4 regions of the Paenibacillus sp. cl130 genome follow, and region 1 is predicted to be linked to each of the others. Evidence: riboswitches for the same ligand, from Rfam matches in the RefSeq annotation. Region 1 holds a riboswitch; each other region holds the start of a gene.
What was found. A riboswitch is a leader RNA that binds a small molecule or an ion and turns the genes downstream of it on or off. The one in region 1 is predicted to bind cobalamin.
Positions count from the first base shown of each region.

Region 2: it holds a riboswitch for cobalamin, as region 1 does, so the genes downstream of both, cobJ (precorrin-3B C(17)-methyltransferase) here and BM358_RS04410 (ABC transporter substrate-binding protein) in region 1, are expected to answer to the same signal.
Region 3: it holds a riboswitch for cobalamin, as region 1 does, so the genes downstream of both, metE (5-methyltetrahydropteroyltriglutamate--homocysteine S-methyltransferase) here and BM358_RS04410 (ABC transporter substrate-binding protein) in region 1, are expected to answer to the same signal.
Region 4: it holds a riboswitch for cobalamin, as region 1 does, so the genes downstream of both, BM358_RS13310 (ABC transporter substrate-binding protein) here and BM358_RS04410 (ABC transporter substrate-binding protein) in region 1, are expected to answer to the same signal.

Region 1 is NZ_FOYG01000001.1:932,944-936,091, reverse strand. Features, by position in the region: gene BM358_RS04415 (histidine phosphatase family protein) at 1-650, shown strand, start outside; cobalamin riboswitch at 772-966, shown strand; gene BM358_RS04410 (ABC transporter substrate-binding protein) at 1,173-2,180, shown strand; gene BM358_RS04405 (FecCD family ABC transporter permease) at 2,177-3,148, shown strand, end outside.
Region 2 is NZ_FOYG01000004.1:448,089-451,236, forward strand. Features, by position in the region: gene BM358_RS14385 (uroporphyrinogen-III synthase) at 1-162, shown strand, start outside; gene BM358_RS14390 (LOG family protein) at 369-923, shown strand; cobalamin riboswitch at 980-1,167, shown strand; gene cobJ (precorrin-3B C(17)-methyltransferase) at 1,478-3,148, shown strand, end outside.
Region 3 is NZ_FOYG01000004.1:419,576-422,723, forward strand. Features, by position in the region: gene metE (5-methyltetrahydropteroyltriglutamate--homocysteine S-methyltransferase) at 1-1,227, opposite strand, end outside; cobalamin riboswitch at 1,387-1,583, opposite strand; gene nrdG (anaerobic ribonucleoside-triphosphate reductase activating protein) at 1,760-2,257, opposite strand; gene BM358_RS14260 (anaerobic ribonucleoside triphosphate reductase) at 2,254-3,148, opposite strand, start outside.
Region 4 is NZ_FOYG01000004.1:199,992-203,139, reverse strand. Features, by position in the region: gene nikB (nickel ABC transporter permease) at 1-139, opposite strand, end outside; gene BM358_RS13310 (ABC transporter substrate-binding protein) at 155-1,735, opposite strand; cobalamin riboswitch at 1,952-2,156, opposite strand; gene BM358_RS13305 (hypothetical protein) at 2,513-2,827, shown strand.

The DNA.
Region 1 (3,148 bases):
ACATGGAACTCGTGTTAGTTCGTCACGGCACAACCTTATGGAACAAGGAACGTCGATATCTAGGACACTCCGACTTAGGTTTGCTACCGGGAGCAGAGCAGGAATTAAAGCCTTTGCAAGAAAAATTGCAAGGGCAGTCCTTTGCTCGAATCTATTGCAGCGATTTAATGCGATGTCGCCAGACCTTGCAGATCATTGTGCCGGAATCAGAATTGACGTCTGGAGATTCCCTATCTACTATGTCTCCTATGATGGAACCACGTCTGCGAGAGCTTCATTTTGGCGAGTGGGATGGAAAAACGTATGACATGCTCAAGGATGTGTCTTTGTATCGCGCTTGGATTGATGAGCCACAACGGATAACCCCTCCTGGAGGAGAGTCTTGGACAGATTTTGTGAATCGTCTACGGAAATTTCTTGACTCTCTGTATGAATGGCGTGTTGCTATGGAAGTTCAACCCATGGATTTGACTGCTGCGCCGCTCTCTGTTTTGGTCGTTACGCATGGTGGCGTAATTCGTCAGTTGGCTTGCATGCTGATACCGGGTCATGATTTTTGGAGTCTGAATCCGAGGCCGGGAGAAGCATTTAGGATTCAATTGAGGCTGGCAGGACGGCACAATTACATAGCAGAAATGCTTCCTCATTAGGTTAGACACCTGCGGATAAAGAGGCTGTTTGGGTTGTAAGCCGCCTCTTTTTAACCTATAATCATCAAGTAAAAGAACGGCTTGACTACCACTTATCAAATATCCAGCAGACGAGGTCGGCGCAGCGTGATGAAACTATGGTTTCCCTTGCCTGCGCTGTTAAAAGGGAAGTCGGTGTGAGTCCGGCGCGGTCCCGCCACTGTAAATGGAAACATGCCCGTTAGTCCTGCTTTATGTGCTACTAAGCATATGAAAGAATTTCAGGACATGCATTTTACCATAAGTCAGGATACCTGCCCGTCCGCCTGTCACCATAGTCCTTCGAGGAAAGGATGACGTGTTCGCAGTGACTGTCCATGCGGAAAGAAGCTGCCGCCTGCGCACGATCTGCGCTAACGTGGCCCCTGTGTCCTGATATGAGGATGCGGGGTTTTTTTGATAGGAAAAGAAGGCTGGATTTAGAAGATATCTGATGATGTTCAAGTAACGCTCTTAACGATTTTTTATGAAGGGGTGCAAATCATGGCAGGAAAAAAAATAAAGGTTTGGACAACAGGTCTATTGGTTCTGATTTTGGCAGTTGTGCTGAGTGCATGTGGAGCTAATGGGAAAAATGCTGAAAATAAAGAGAACCAGAATTCTTCACAGCAGCCGGGACAGACCGTAACCGCACAAGAGCCTCCGGGCAAAACAGTTTACCCACTCACGGTTAAGGATACAACAGGACAGGAATTTACATTCAAAAAAGCGCCGGATAAAATCGTTTCCGTCTCCCCGGCAGAAACCGAGGCGCTGTTCGCCATCGGGCTGGATAAGGAAATTGTTGGCGTCTCCGACTACTCTGATTACCCGGAAGCAGCTACGAAAAAGCCTAAAGTGGGCGGTATTATGAAACCGAACGAAGAGGCGATCATTGCTGCTAACCCGGAAGTCGTTTTTGCAGGGATATCACTTAGTGAACAGGCTACGACCAAGCTGCGCGACATGGGAATTATGATTTTTAAAACGGAACCGAAGACAGTTGAAGATGTCATGGCTAACATCGAATTGTATGGGAAAATCACCGATCATCAGAAAGAAGCGAGAGCGGTGACTGACAAGATGAGAGCAGATGTAGCTGAAGTGAAAGAAGGAATTAAAAATATCGGTAAAGGTCAGAAGCTGCGGGTATACGTCGAGTTTTCACCAGGCTGGACAGTTGGTAAAGGCGAGTTTATGGACGAGCTGATTACGTTGGCGGGCGGCGAAAATGTAGGCGCCACGCAGAAGGGGTGGTACCAAATTAGTGAGGAAAATATTATTGCTGCGAACCCTGACGTGATTTTGTACAGCAAAAGTGTCAAGGACGACAAAACTGGTCAAACGCTCGGTGAAATCATTAAAGCTCGCAGTGGATGGGATCAAATATCGGCTGTTCGCCACAACCGGGTGTTTGCCGTGGATGATAATTTGATCAGTCGTCCGGGTCCACGCGTAACGGAAGGTCTCAAGGAAGTGGTCAAGGGCGTGTATCCTGAAATTTTCAAATGAACCGTAAACTGATCGGCTTTGGAGGAACAGGTCTTGTCCTGCTGTTACTGACGCTGCTGCTCTGTCTTGGCATCGGCTCGGCCAAGCTTCCGGTCAGCCAGGTCACGGGCATTCTGGTTAACCACCTTCCGTGGTTAGGCGATACGTTTACACCGGATTGGAATACATCCTCAGAGCAGATTATTTTGAAGGTCAGATTGCCACGAGTGTTACTGGGAATGTTGGTAGGGGCAGCGCTGGCGCTGGCGGGAGCCGGATTTCAGGGTGTGCTGCGTAATCCTTTGGCTGATCCGTATACACTGGGGGTATCCTCGGGGGCTTCGGTAGGAGCGGCAGTACTGATTTATTGGGGCCTTCAATTTTCATTTGTTGGCATATGGACGCTGCCGCTAGTGGCATTTACGACCGGAATGCTGACGCTGTGGATGGTGCTGACGTTGGCACGGGAAGGTGGAAAAATTCCGACACAAAGTCTCATTTTGTCGGGTGTGGTGATGCAATCCTTTCTGGGGGCGGTTGTTTCCTTTCTGACAGCCATGTCGAAGGAGACGGTCAATGAAATATTGTACTGGACGATGGGAAGTCTTAGCCTGCGCGGTTGGTCATATACAGGAATCCTTTTACCTTATGTGGTCATAGGACTGGTATTTCTATGGAACCGGGCACGTGTGCTGAATATTTTGGCTTTGGGTGAACGTCAGGCGGCTCACATGGGAGTTCATGTAGATGCGACGAAGCTATCTGTTCTGATCATTTCCACGCTACTGACAGCAGCCGCTGTCTCGGTATGTGGAGTGATTGGCTTTGTGGGACTCGTTGTACCGCATATCATTCGTCTGGTGACAGGTCCTGATTACCGGATGATTGTTCCATTATCTGCGCTCGGTGGAGCTATTTTTATGGCTTGGGCAGATACGGCGGCTCGCACGTTGTTAGCCCCCACGGAAATTCCTCTGGGCGTGATGACG
Region 2 (3,148 bases), on a different contig from region 1:
GTAGGGAAGGTGACTGCACAGTCCATTGTGGAAGAAGGGATTGACCGAGTCGTGTTTCCAACCGAAGAGCGCATGGGCGCGATGATGGTGGAGCTGGGTAAATATTTTGAACATAACGATTCGGTGCATGGCTGTGGTCTGAAGATCGTGAATGGTCATTGAAATGAGATAGAAATTATAAATGCAGTATGCTAAAAAATGAACTTATATTTTGGGATACAGAGTAAAATAAAGATAAGGGCCTACGAGGTCTTTATCTTTTTTTGTTGGACATGCATCGACAAAGATTTTTGTTATAGCGAAAATGTTTATCTAATATAATGAATAAGTTTCGATGCATGATACTTAGGACAGGAGCTGAGACGTTAATGAATTCTATTTGCGTATTTGCCGGGTCCAGACCTGGACATTCATCGGTATATGTTGAGGCTGCAGGCAAGCTGGGGGAAGCCATGGCTCGCCATCATATCCGTCTGATCTATGGTGGATCTAGCAGGGGGCTGATGGGAGAGGTGGCGGATGGAATGCTGGCGGGTGACGGTCAGGTCACTGGCATTATGCCCACCCTGTTATTTGATGCAGAGATCATTCATCGGGGAGTTACCGAATTTATTGAGGTAGCAAGCATGCATGAGCGTAAAGCGGCAATGAGCGAGATGGCCGATGCGTTTATCGCTCTTCCGGGTGGCTTGGGAACCTTCGAGGAGCTATTCGAGGTATTGTGCTGGGCGCAAATCGGGATTCATCGCAAGCCCATTGGGCTGCTGAATGTGAATGGATATTTTGACCCGTTAGTAGAAATGGTGCGTCATAGCGTGCAAGAAGGGTTTACCGGGGCCGAGCACCCAGCGTTATTAAGTATCTCTGCGGACCCGGACGAATTGCTACATATGTTAAAAAATAAAGCAGAGAACTTGAAATAAAGCGTTTTTCGTGCTTGCACAACTGATTGAGGCAAGGTTATGATAAGACCCATAATCAAATAGCGGACAGACAAGGTGCCTTTGCGGTTGAGCAAAGGGTAACAGGGAATCGGGTGCAAATCCCGAGCGGTCCCGCCACTGTAAGGAAGAGGATTTTTTAAAATGGTCACTCGTGAAAAACGGGGAAGACGAAAGAATCCGTTGATGCCAAGCCAGGAGACCTACCTTGATCTGTATGCACCGTTAACCTTCGCGGAGAGGATGGGTGTACGAAATCAGGAAATCAGGCACACGTTGCTTTTTCCATGTTGGCTAGAGGTTTGCGTGGATATGAACGTGCAGCAGCGTTTGAAGCGTAAACAGTCAGATGGAAAACAACGGCAGGCTGGAGGAAGACAAATAGTGTCTTCTTACGCTGTTTGTTCGTCTGATGAGAGATGCGTACATAGAAACCCCATCCGGGCAGGATGGGGTTTTTTTGAGTTACACGATGTGCATAAATCATTGAAATAGATAGCATAGCTGCCCTGAAAAGGATGAATAGGAGGAGCACGATGAGCCCATTAGGAAAATTGCTGGTGATTGGATTTGGACCAGGAGATATGGAACATATCACAAAACGGGCGCTGGATGCGCTGGCCGAAAGTGAGGTCATTATCGGCTACAATACCTACGTTGATTTGATCCGTCCGTTGTTGAACGGACAGGAGATTGTACGCACAGGAATGACAGAGGAAGTGAGCCGTGCACAGGAGGCGGTTCGCCAAGCAGAGATGGGCAAGAAGGTAGCTGTCATTTCCAGTGGAGATGCGGGAGTCTATGGTATGGCAGGGCTGGTGTATGAGGTGCTGATGCAAAAAGGCTGGCGACGCGAGGACGGGGTTGAGGTAGAAGTCGTACCGGGGATCTCGGCTATTCAGTCCTGTGCATCACTGTTGGGGGCGCCAGTTATGCATGATGCGTGCACGATCAGTCTGAGTGATCATCTGACCCCATGGGAAACGATTGTGAAGCGCGTAGAAGCAGCGGCTTCGGCCGATTTTGTGATTGCATTATACAACCCGCGCAGTGGTCGGCGTACCCGCCAGATTGTGGAGACGCAGTCCATTTTGCTGCGTTACCGCGATCCGCAAACTCCAGTCGGGTTGGTGAAAAGTGCTTATCGTGAACGTCAGCAAGTTATTGTAACGACGCTGGAAGATATGCTGAACCATGACATTGGGATGCTGACGACTGTAATCATCGGCAATTCCTCGACGACGGTGTATGACGGCTTGATCGTGACTCCGCGCGGATATCAGCGCAAATACACATTAGATGCGACCGAGCAGGCACTCAAGCCGCATCAGCGTCTCCGCACGGAAGCGGAGCCGTGGTCGCTGGGCGCACAAGAGGATACACCGCAGGCAGGCGCAGCCCCGACTAAGCCCGCTGGACCCTCCGCGAGCGGCGCTGCGGTTGCGACGCAGGCACGCCCGCAAGCGATGGCTGCCGTGCAGGCAACGACTGCTGTGCAAACCGGCGCAGCCCCGGCATCGCTGGCGGCAGAGGCACTAAGCCGCCTCGCTGTAGGCGGCAAGCTGCCTGGCGCAGCCAACGCTCGCTGGAGCGGGCAAGCGCCTACCGCCGAGAGCACCGCCGGAACGTTAGCGGTGGCCGGAGCGGGGGCCGCGTCCGGGATGGCGACAGGCGGCTTTGGCAAGCCTGCGCTGTTTGAGGTGGGCGTTTCCCCGGGTGTGGGAAACAAGAAGTTCACCGCTCGTCAGATGGCGCTGCTCGCCGAGGTAGCGGGTGATGACGGCGAGCTGGAATACACGCCAGATCATCAGATCGTGCTGCGCGTGCCGTGTGCAGACCCCGAGGAACTGGTCGGACGGCTGCGGGATGAACGATTCATTGTCATGCCGATTGGCGATGTGTTTAAGGTGAAGGCGTGCGACTTCTGCAATATGGAGAAGGATGACGCTGTGCCTGTGGCTGAGCATCTACAGGTTGTACTTGGCGGATTACAGGCACCCAAGGAAACGAGTATTGCTTTGAACGGATGCGGTATGGCCTGCTATGGAGCGGTGCTGGAGGATATCGGAATCGTCTATCGCAAGGGAGGATACGACCTCTTCCTCGGTGGCAAAAAATTCGGTCGCAATGCTCATGCCGCTCAGCCCGTAGCGGAAGGGATTCCGGGCGATCAGATTACTGATATCGTGGAGAACGTCATTGCTGAA
Region 3 (3,148 bases), on a different contig from region 1:
CAGATCGGCAGCTGTCTGTACGCGTGCCGCTGAACTGTTGAAACGGGCTACCGCATCCGCACTTTGCTCAAGCTTGGCGAGTGCGGAAGGATCGTGTTTGCCAAGTGCAGCCGTCAGGACGGCGATTTCCTCCAGCTTTTCATCGGCAAAGGCCAGCGCTTGCACCAGCTCCTTGTCCAGCTTGTGCTCTGCCTCCAGACTGACTGGCACATGCAGCAGACTGCATGATGGCTGTACGATAAGCTGTGCGGCAGTGGTTTGTTCTGCTAACTGACCCAGCAGGGCAGCCACAGCGTTCAGGTCGCTTCGCCATATATTGCGCCCGTCAATAACCCCAGCGCCCAGCGTTTTTCCTTTAGGGAAGCCATGCTGCAATATATGCTGAAGATTTTCGCCATCATCATACACAAAATCAAGACCCAATCCCTGTACCGGAAGTGCGGACAGACGCTCATAATGGTCCAGGCTGCCAAAGTAGGTTTGCAGCATTATATTCAAGGAGGGCGCAGCTTGAGTCAAAGCTTCATAGACTTCCTGAATAATGTCCAAATCCTCTGCCGGGAATGAGGTGGTTAGGACAGGTTCATCGATTTGGACCCACTGAACGCCTTCTGCCGCTAGTTCAGACAGGATACGGGTGTACAGTGGCAGGAAGCTTCGTACGATGGTGGCCAAATCCTTACGATCATAGCCTTTGGATAAGGTAACGAATGAATAGGGGCCGATGAGGACCGGTTTCCCATCAATGCCTAGTTCTTGTTTTGCTTCACGATAAGCCTGTAAGGGTTTATTTTCAGTGAACACCGGGACTGCGTTTGCCAATTCAGGAACGATGTAGTGATAATTGGTATTCATCCATTTGGTCATTTCACTGGCGGTTGCTCCCTTCTGTCCACGAGCGATCCCAAAATACACGGACAGAGGAACCGGACCTGCGGGACGATGGTTGAACCGTTCGGGTACCAGACCGAACATTACAGATGTATCCAGCATGTGATCGTAATAGGAGAAGTCTCCGACAGGAATGCGATCAATCCCCTTGTCACGCTGCTTGCTCAGATGCTCCAACCGTAATCTTTTCATCTCCGTCTGCAGTTCGCTTTCGTTAATGCTGCCGTCCCAGAAGCGTTCCAGTGCTTTCTTCCATTCCCGGTTTTCGCCGATACGCGGATATCCCAGATTACTGCTAATCAAGCCGGACAATTCAGGCCATTCAATAATGGACATGTACTTTTCCTCCTAGTGGGTAGCTGTTTTATTTTTACGTACCAAAAAAGGCATTCTTCCCCCAGAGTTAAAAATAAGTAGGGGAAAGAATGCCTCCGTGATTAAAAAATCAAAAATACGGCGACTGCTCTTAACACCTCCCTATCTTCCGTAGGTACTTGCGATGTTGTTAAAATAGGCAGGTCTCCTGACTTACGGATCATGACTCTCAGCATTCCTTCCCGGTCTGTGGACCAGTGGATATATGAACAGCTGAAAGTTCCCCGTTTACAGTGGCGGGACCGTGCCGGATTTGCACCGGCTTCCCTTTTAAGCCTGATCTGAATAGAACAGACACCTATCTCCAAGCTATACGGTTAAGGTATGACGAATAATTATGCACTCGTATACTTGTTCACCATCATAAGTGAAACTTACAGGATGCGCAATAGAAACTCCAATGGAAACAGTTAGCTATATGAAAAAAAGACAAGCCTTACCCATGATGGGGACTTGTCTTAGATATATAGCATCTTGCCGGGTAAACTTCGCGTTAAGCCAATGAAACGGTATAGCCTGCCTGAATACTGGCTTTTACATCTACCAGACGCTGGTTGCGACTGCCCCGGAAGGGAAGGGTCAGGTCCTTTTGCTGTTCTACAAAACGACCATCCACAATCACATCGCACAAAAGCGCTAGCTCCTGTCGCTCCTGATCTGTGAGTAAATCTTCATAGACAAAGCCAGTATAAGCCCACACGGTTCGGTCGGGACAGGCCTCGCGGAAGTCACGCACAAATTGCGAGCATTCTGCTGCTGAGAAAAACGGATCTCCCCCGCAGAGAGTCAGTCCGTCCAACAACGGATTATCCATGATGTCACGAATGACTTCCTGTTGTCGTTGGGGTGTAAATGGCTCACCTGCACGGAAGCTCCACGACGCTGGATTAAAGCATCCGGGACAGGCATGACGGCAACCGCTAATAAACACGACAGTGCGCAGGCCGTATCCTTCGTTCAGAGATTCCGGAATGTAGCCACACAAATTCACTTATGTTTCACCCGGTCTCGAACTTCTGCCTGTTTTGCAGCATTAAAGCGAACGGTATAATCTCCTGTCAGATATCCGGTTACCCGACGTAAGCGCTGAAAGTGTGTATGCTCCTCATCTGTGCCGCATTGGGGGCAGCTTGTCCCGATAATCCCTTCATAACCACATTCCGTACAACGATCCACCGGGTGGTTGATAGAGAAATAGCCGATGTTCTGATGCAGCGCGTACTGAACAATTTTAAGAAACGCATCCGGGTTATTCCGCGCGTTACCATCCAGCTCGATGTATGAAATCGCACCAGCGTTGCAGAGGTTATGGAACGGAGCTTCCAAGCTGATTTTACGAGCAGCCGGGAGCGTATAATACACGGGAATATGAAAAGAATTCGTGTAATATTCTCGATCATTTACCTCAGGGATAATCCCGAAATCACGTTGATCCAGCAATGTGAACTTGCCCGACAGACCTTCGGCAGGCGTAGCGAACAATGTAATATTTAAATTGTGATATTCACTCATTCGATCGCAATACACGCGCATGGAAGTGATGATTCGCTGTGCCTCGCGGTATACGAAATCATCCTCCCCGTGGTGTTTCCCGTATAGTGCCTTCATGCACTCAGCCAGCCCGATGAACCCGATCGAAAGCGTACCGTGCTTTAGTACGCTTCCCACCTTATCATCTGGCGCCAGTTCTTCTCCACCTTCCCATACCCCTTCGCGCATCATAAAGTCCGAAGCTTTGGCCGGCTGGCTGGTCTGGATTTGATAGCGATGGATTAGGCCATCCACCGCAATGCGCATAACTTCTTCCAGTCTCGCATCAAAGCGATCACGGTCAGGTGTCAGGCGTTTGCCTGTGCAAATACCATACTCAATCCCAAGCCGC
Region 4 (3,148 bases), on a different contig from region 1:
AGGCAGGGACATTATGCGCGGTGAGCAAAATAGTAGCAGGGTCACCAGGAGCGAGCCGCATCAGTACAAAAGTCAGCGTGGATACAACGAATACAATGATGAGCAGCTGCGCCACACGTTCCAGTATAAAACGAATCATAGGATACGCAGCTCGTTATTCCGTAATATCAGATTGCGCTGTAATATAGTAATACTCGATCGGATGGGGTGTAAAACCCTCCACCCCTTTTTTCACACCAAACACATTATCAGGATGCACAATGAACGACTGTGGCAAATCCGCATTGATGATATCCAGCGCTTGTAGTGTCACAGCATTACGCTGCGCTGTATCCTTCGCCAGCTTCAAGCTGTTAAGAATACTCTCTAGCGGTTTGGAACTATACCGGCTTACATTGGCTTCGCTTTTCGAAGAATAAAACATGTCCATAAAATATTGCGGCTCTCCTGTATGAGCAGTAAGCATGCTGTACATTGCAAAATCCCAATCGTTTTTGGTCAACGCCTCGTCGATATTTTCCACCTTGCGAATCTTGACCTGGATTCCCTCTTTCAGCAATTGGCTTTGGATGACCTCAGCCATAACAGAGAGCTCTGGACGCTGAGGGAAAGTCAGCAGCGTAACCTCGAACGGCTTGCCTTGCTTAGTCCATGTCCCTTGAGCGTCCTTCTGCCAGCCATCCTTCGTCAACAGCTGCTCTGCCGTTCCATCCAGCGCTTTACGCTCAACTTTACCGAAGGGAAGAATGCTCGGGAACGGACTACTTGCTTCCGTACCGAAGCCCCTCATGACGGCGCTCACAATCGATGTGCGCGGAATCAGGCTGTCCACCACCTTACGGTTCGCCGCATCCTTGAATACTGGCGATTCCATATTGTACACGATCATATGGGTGCGCAAGGAGGGAGCCGACAGCACTTGTAGCTTGTCGTTCTTTTTCAGTACCTCTGCGTTATCAACCGGAATATCCGTCGCTACGTCCACCTCGCCGGATTGCAGCGCCATCAGACGCGAATTCCCGTCCGTAATGAACTTCATCGTCGCTTCAGCCAGTCGTGCCTTCTCGCCCCAATATCCGTCATAACGCTCTACGACCAACGATTGGTCCTTGTTGAACGCTTTGATTTTAAAGGCGCCTGTCATCGCTGGGTAACTCTGCTCATCTTTCATCGATGCCACATCCAGTACAATTGTCGATGGATCAGCTAGATTGGACACCAGCGCCGCGTTCGGCTGGTTTGTCGTGATTTTCAAAGCCAGCGGGCCGCTTACATCAATGGACTTCACATTCAGTAAATCCTTAGCCAGATGGCTTTTCTCGATAGAGCGCAGCAAAGACGCTTTTACACCTACTGCATCCATACTCTTTCCATCATGAAAAGTGACTTTATCCTGCAAGCTGAACGTCCAAACTGTAGGACTATCCTGCTTCCACTCCTTTGCCAGCCAAGCCACAGGCTCCAGCTTTTCATTCAAACGTACCAGTGTCTCACCTGCACCGGATCGCATCACATCCCAGCTATTATCTCCGTGCGGGTCAACGCCTGACGGTTTCCATGTATACGCCATTACCAGCTTTTTATCTGTCGCTGTTTGTTGTGCTGACGCGTTTTCACCCTTGCCGGAGCTATCCGACGTCTTATTGCTGGCACATCCCGAAAGAGCCATAACTGCCAGCAGCAGCATCACCCCTGTACATATCAACCATGAACGCCTGCTACGATTGCTAATCATTCAATGAATCCCCCTCTATCTTGTAAAATCATATAAACCTAACGCAAAACGCGAAAAAAGCATTCCGGACCACTTGATCAGCAGTCAGAAATGCTTTCATTATAAAATGTCAAAACTCACCTCGAAGCCAACTCCAAAAACATAGAAGGGATCAGATCGGTTTCAGACATTCCGTATGCAGCACGCCTAACCACCTCCCCAGCATCCCGTGGGTCTGACAGTGATGTCAAAACAGGCAGGTCTCCTGACTCCAGGCGCATCTTTCAGGCCTTCCCGGTTCTTCACAGTTCCAGTGGCTGTTCTGAAAGCTCCAGCAGTATCCTGCTGATGCCTGTATACAGTGGCGGGCCCGTGTCGGAATCAACCGAACTTCCCTTTTAAGTGAACACGCTCAACAACCATCTACATGGTCTCAGCAAAACCCCGTACATAGAGTCGTCCGGCTCACACCTGTTTTCTTCCTTTATTTCTTTCCATTACGATCTTATTTTGTTGTCACAGGCTTGTCAATAAATGCTGCACAATAATTTAAATTTGAACGATGTGGCGAGAATGAAGGTGATGTCTATTCATTGCGTGCACGAAATGACGGGCATTCCGTCTCCCTCATGATGTCCCGAAAACTGTACCAGACTACTTAATGAATCTAAAAGAACGAAAATTTAGCAGCGAGATTGCAGATCAATTTGTACAAGCTATTAAAAAAGATACATTATTCCAAAGGCCTGAAAAAGCAGTTGGTTATTCCTTCTCCAAAAAATTGAGGAAGAAAAAAATTTGAAAAGCGACAAAACCAAAGAGTTGATCGGAAATTTAGTGAGCAAACCTTGTGGAATTTCTATTATAAGGATAACAGCATTGGGGGCAGCTACCAAACAAAAGAACTATATTGTTGATTCTTCTCAGACAGCCTTTGAGACAAATTTAACTATTAGAGAATTTACCCGTAAAACATTCCTTAGTGATTTAGAGAATGAGTTTGAAAAGCCTCCGGTGATTAGCCGGGGGCTTAATTTGTTAACTGACCATTTCCTGACAAGCCATGTCAGCGTGCCGTTTAGGTGCCTAGCAGTCAAGTTATTTTTTAGCTAGTAAGTGAGCGAAGCGAGGGATCTTGCAGGTCGTTCACAGCGTCGTACTGTAAACCAGGACGAAGCGACGGCTTGCTTTTACGCTCGAAAAGTTGTGGAGCTAAAGAGTTTTGTACGAACAACCAAACGGGGAGGCACTTGCTATTAAACCGTCAGTTAATAAAAGGACCGTTGCGATCAATACGGCTCTCTTCTATCTCATTTTAAATTTTATCCATTAAATAAAATTATTTACAAACATAAAATTTACAGGTAATATTTACTTATTCCTTCTTATGGATAAAAAAACAATTGTATACACGACTCCAGAGAGGAGACTTAG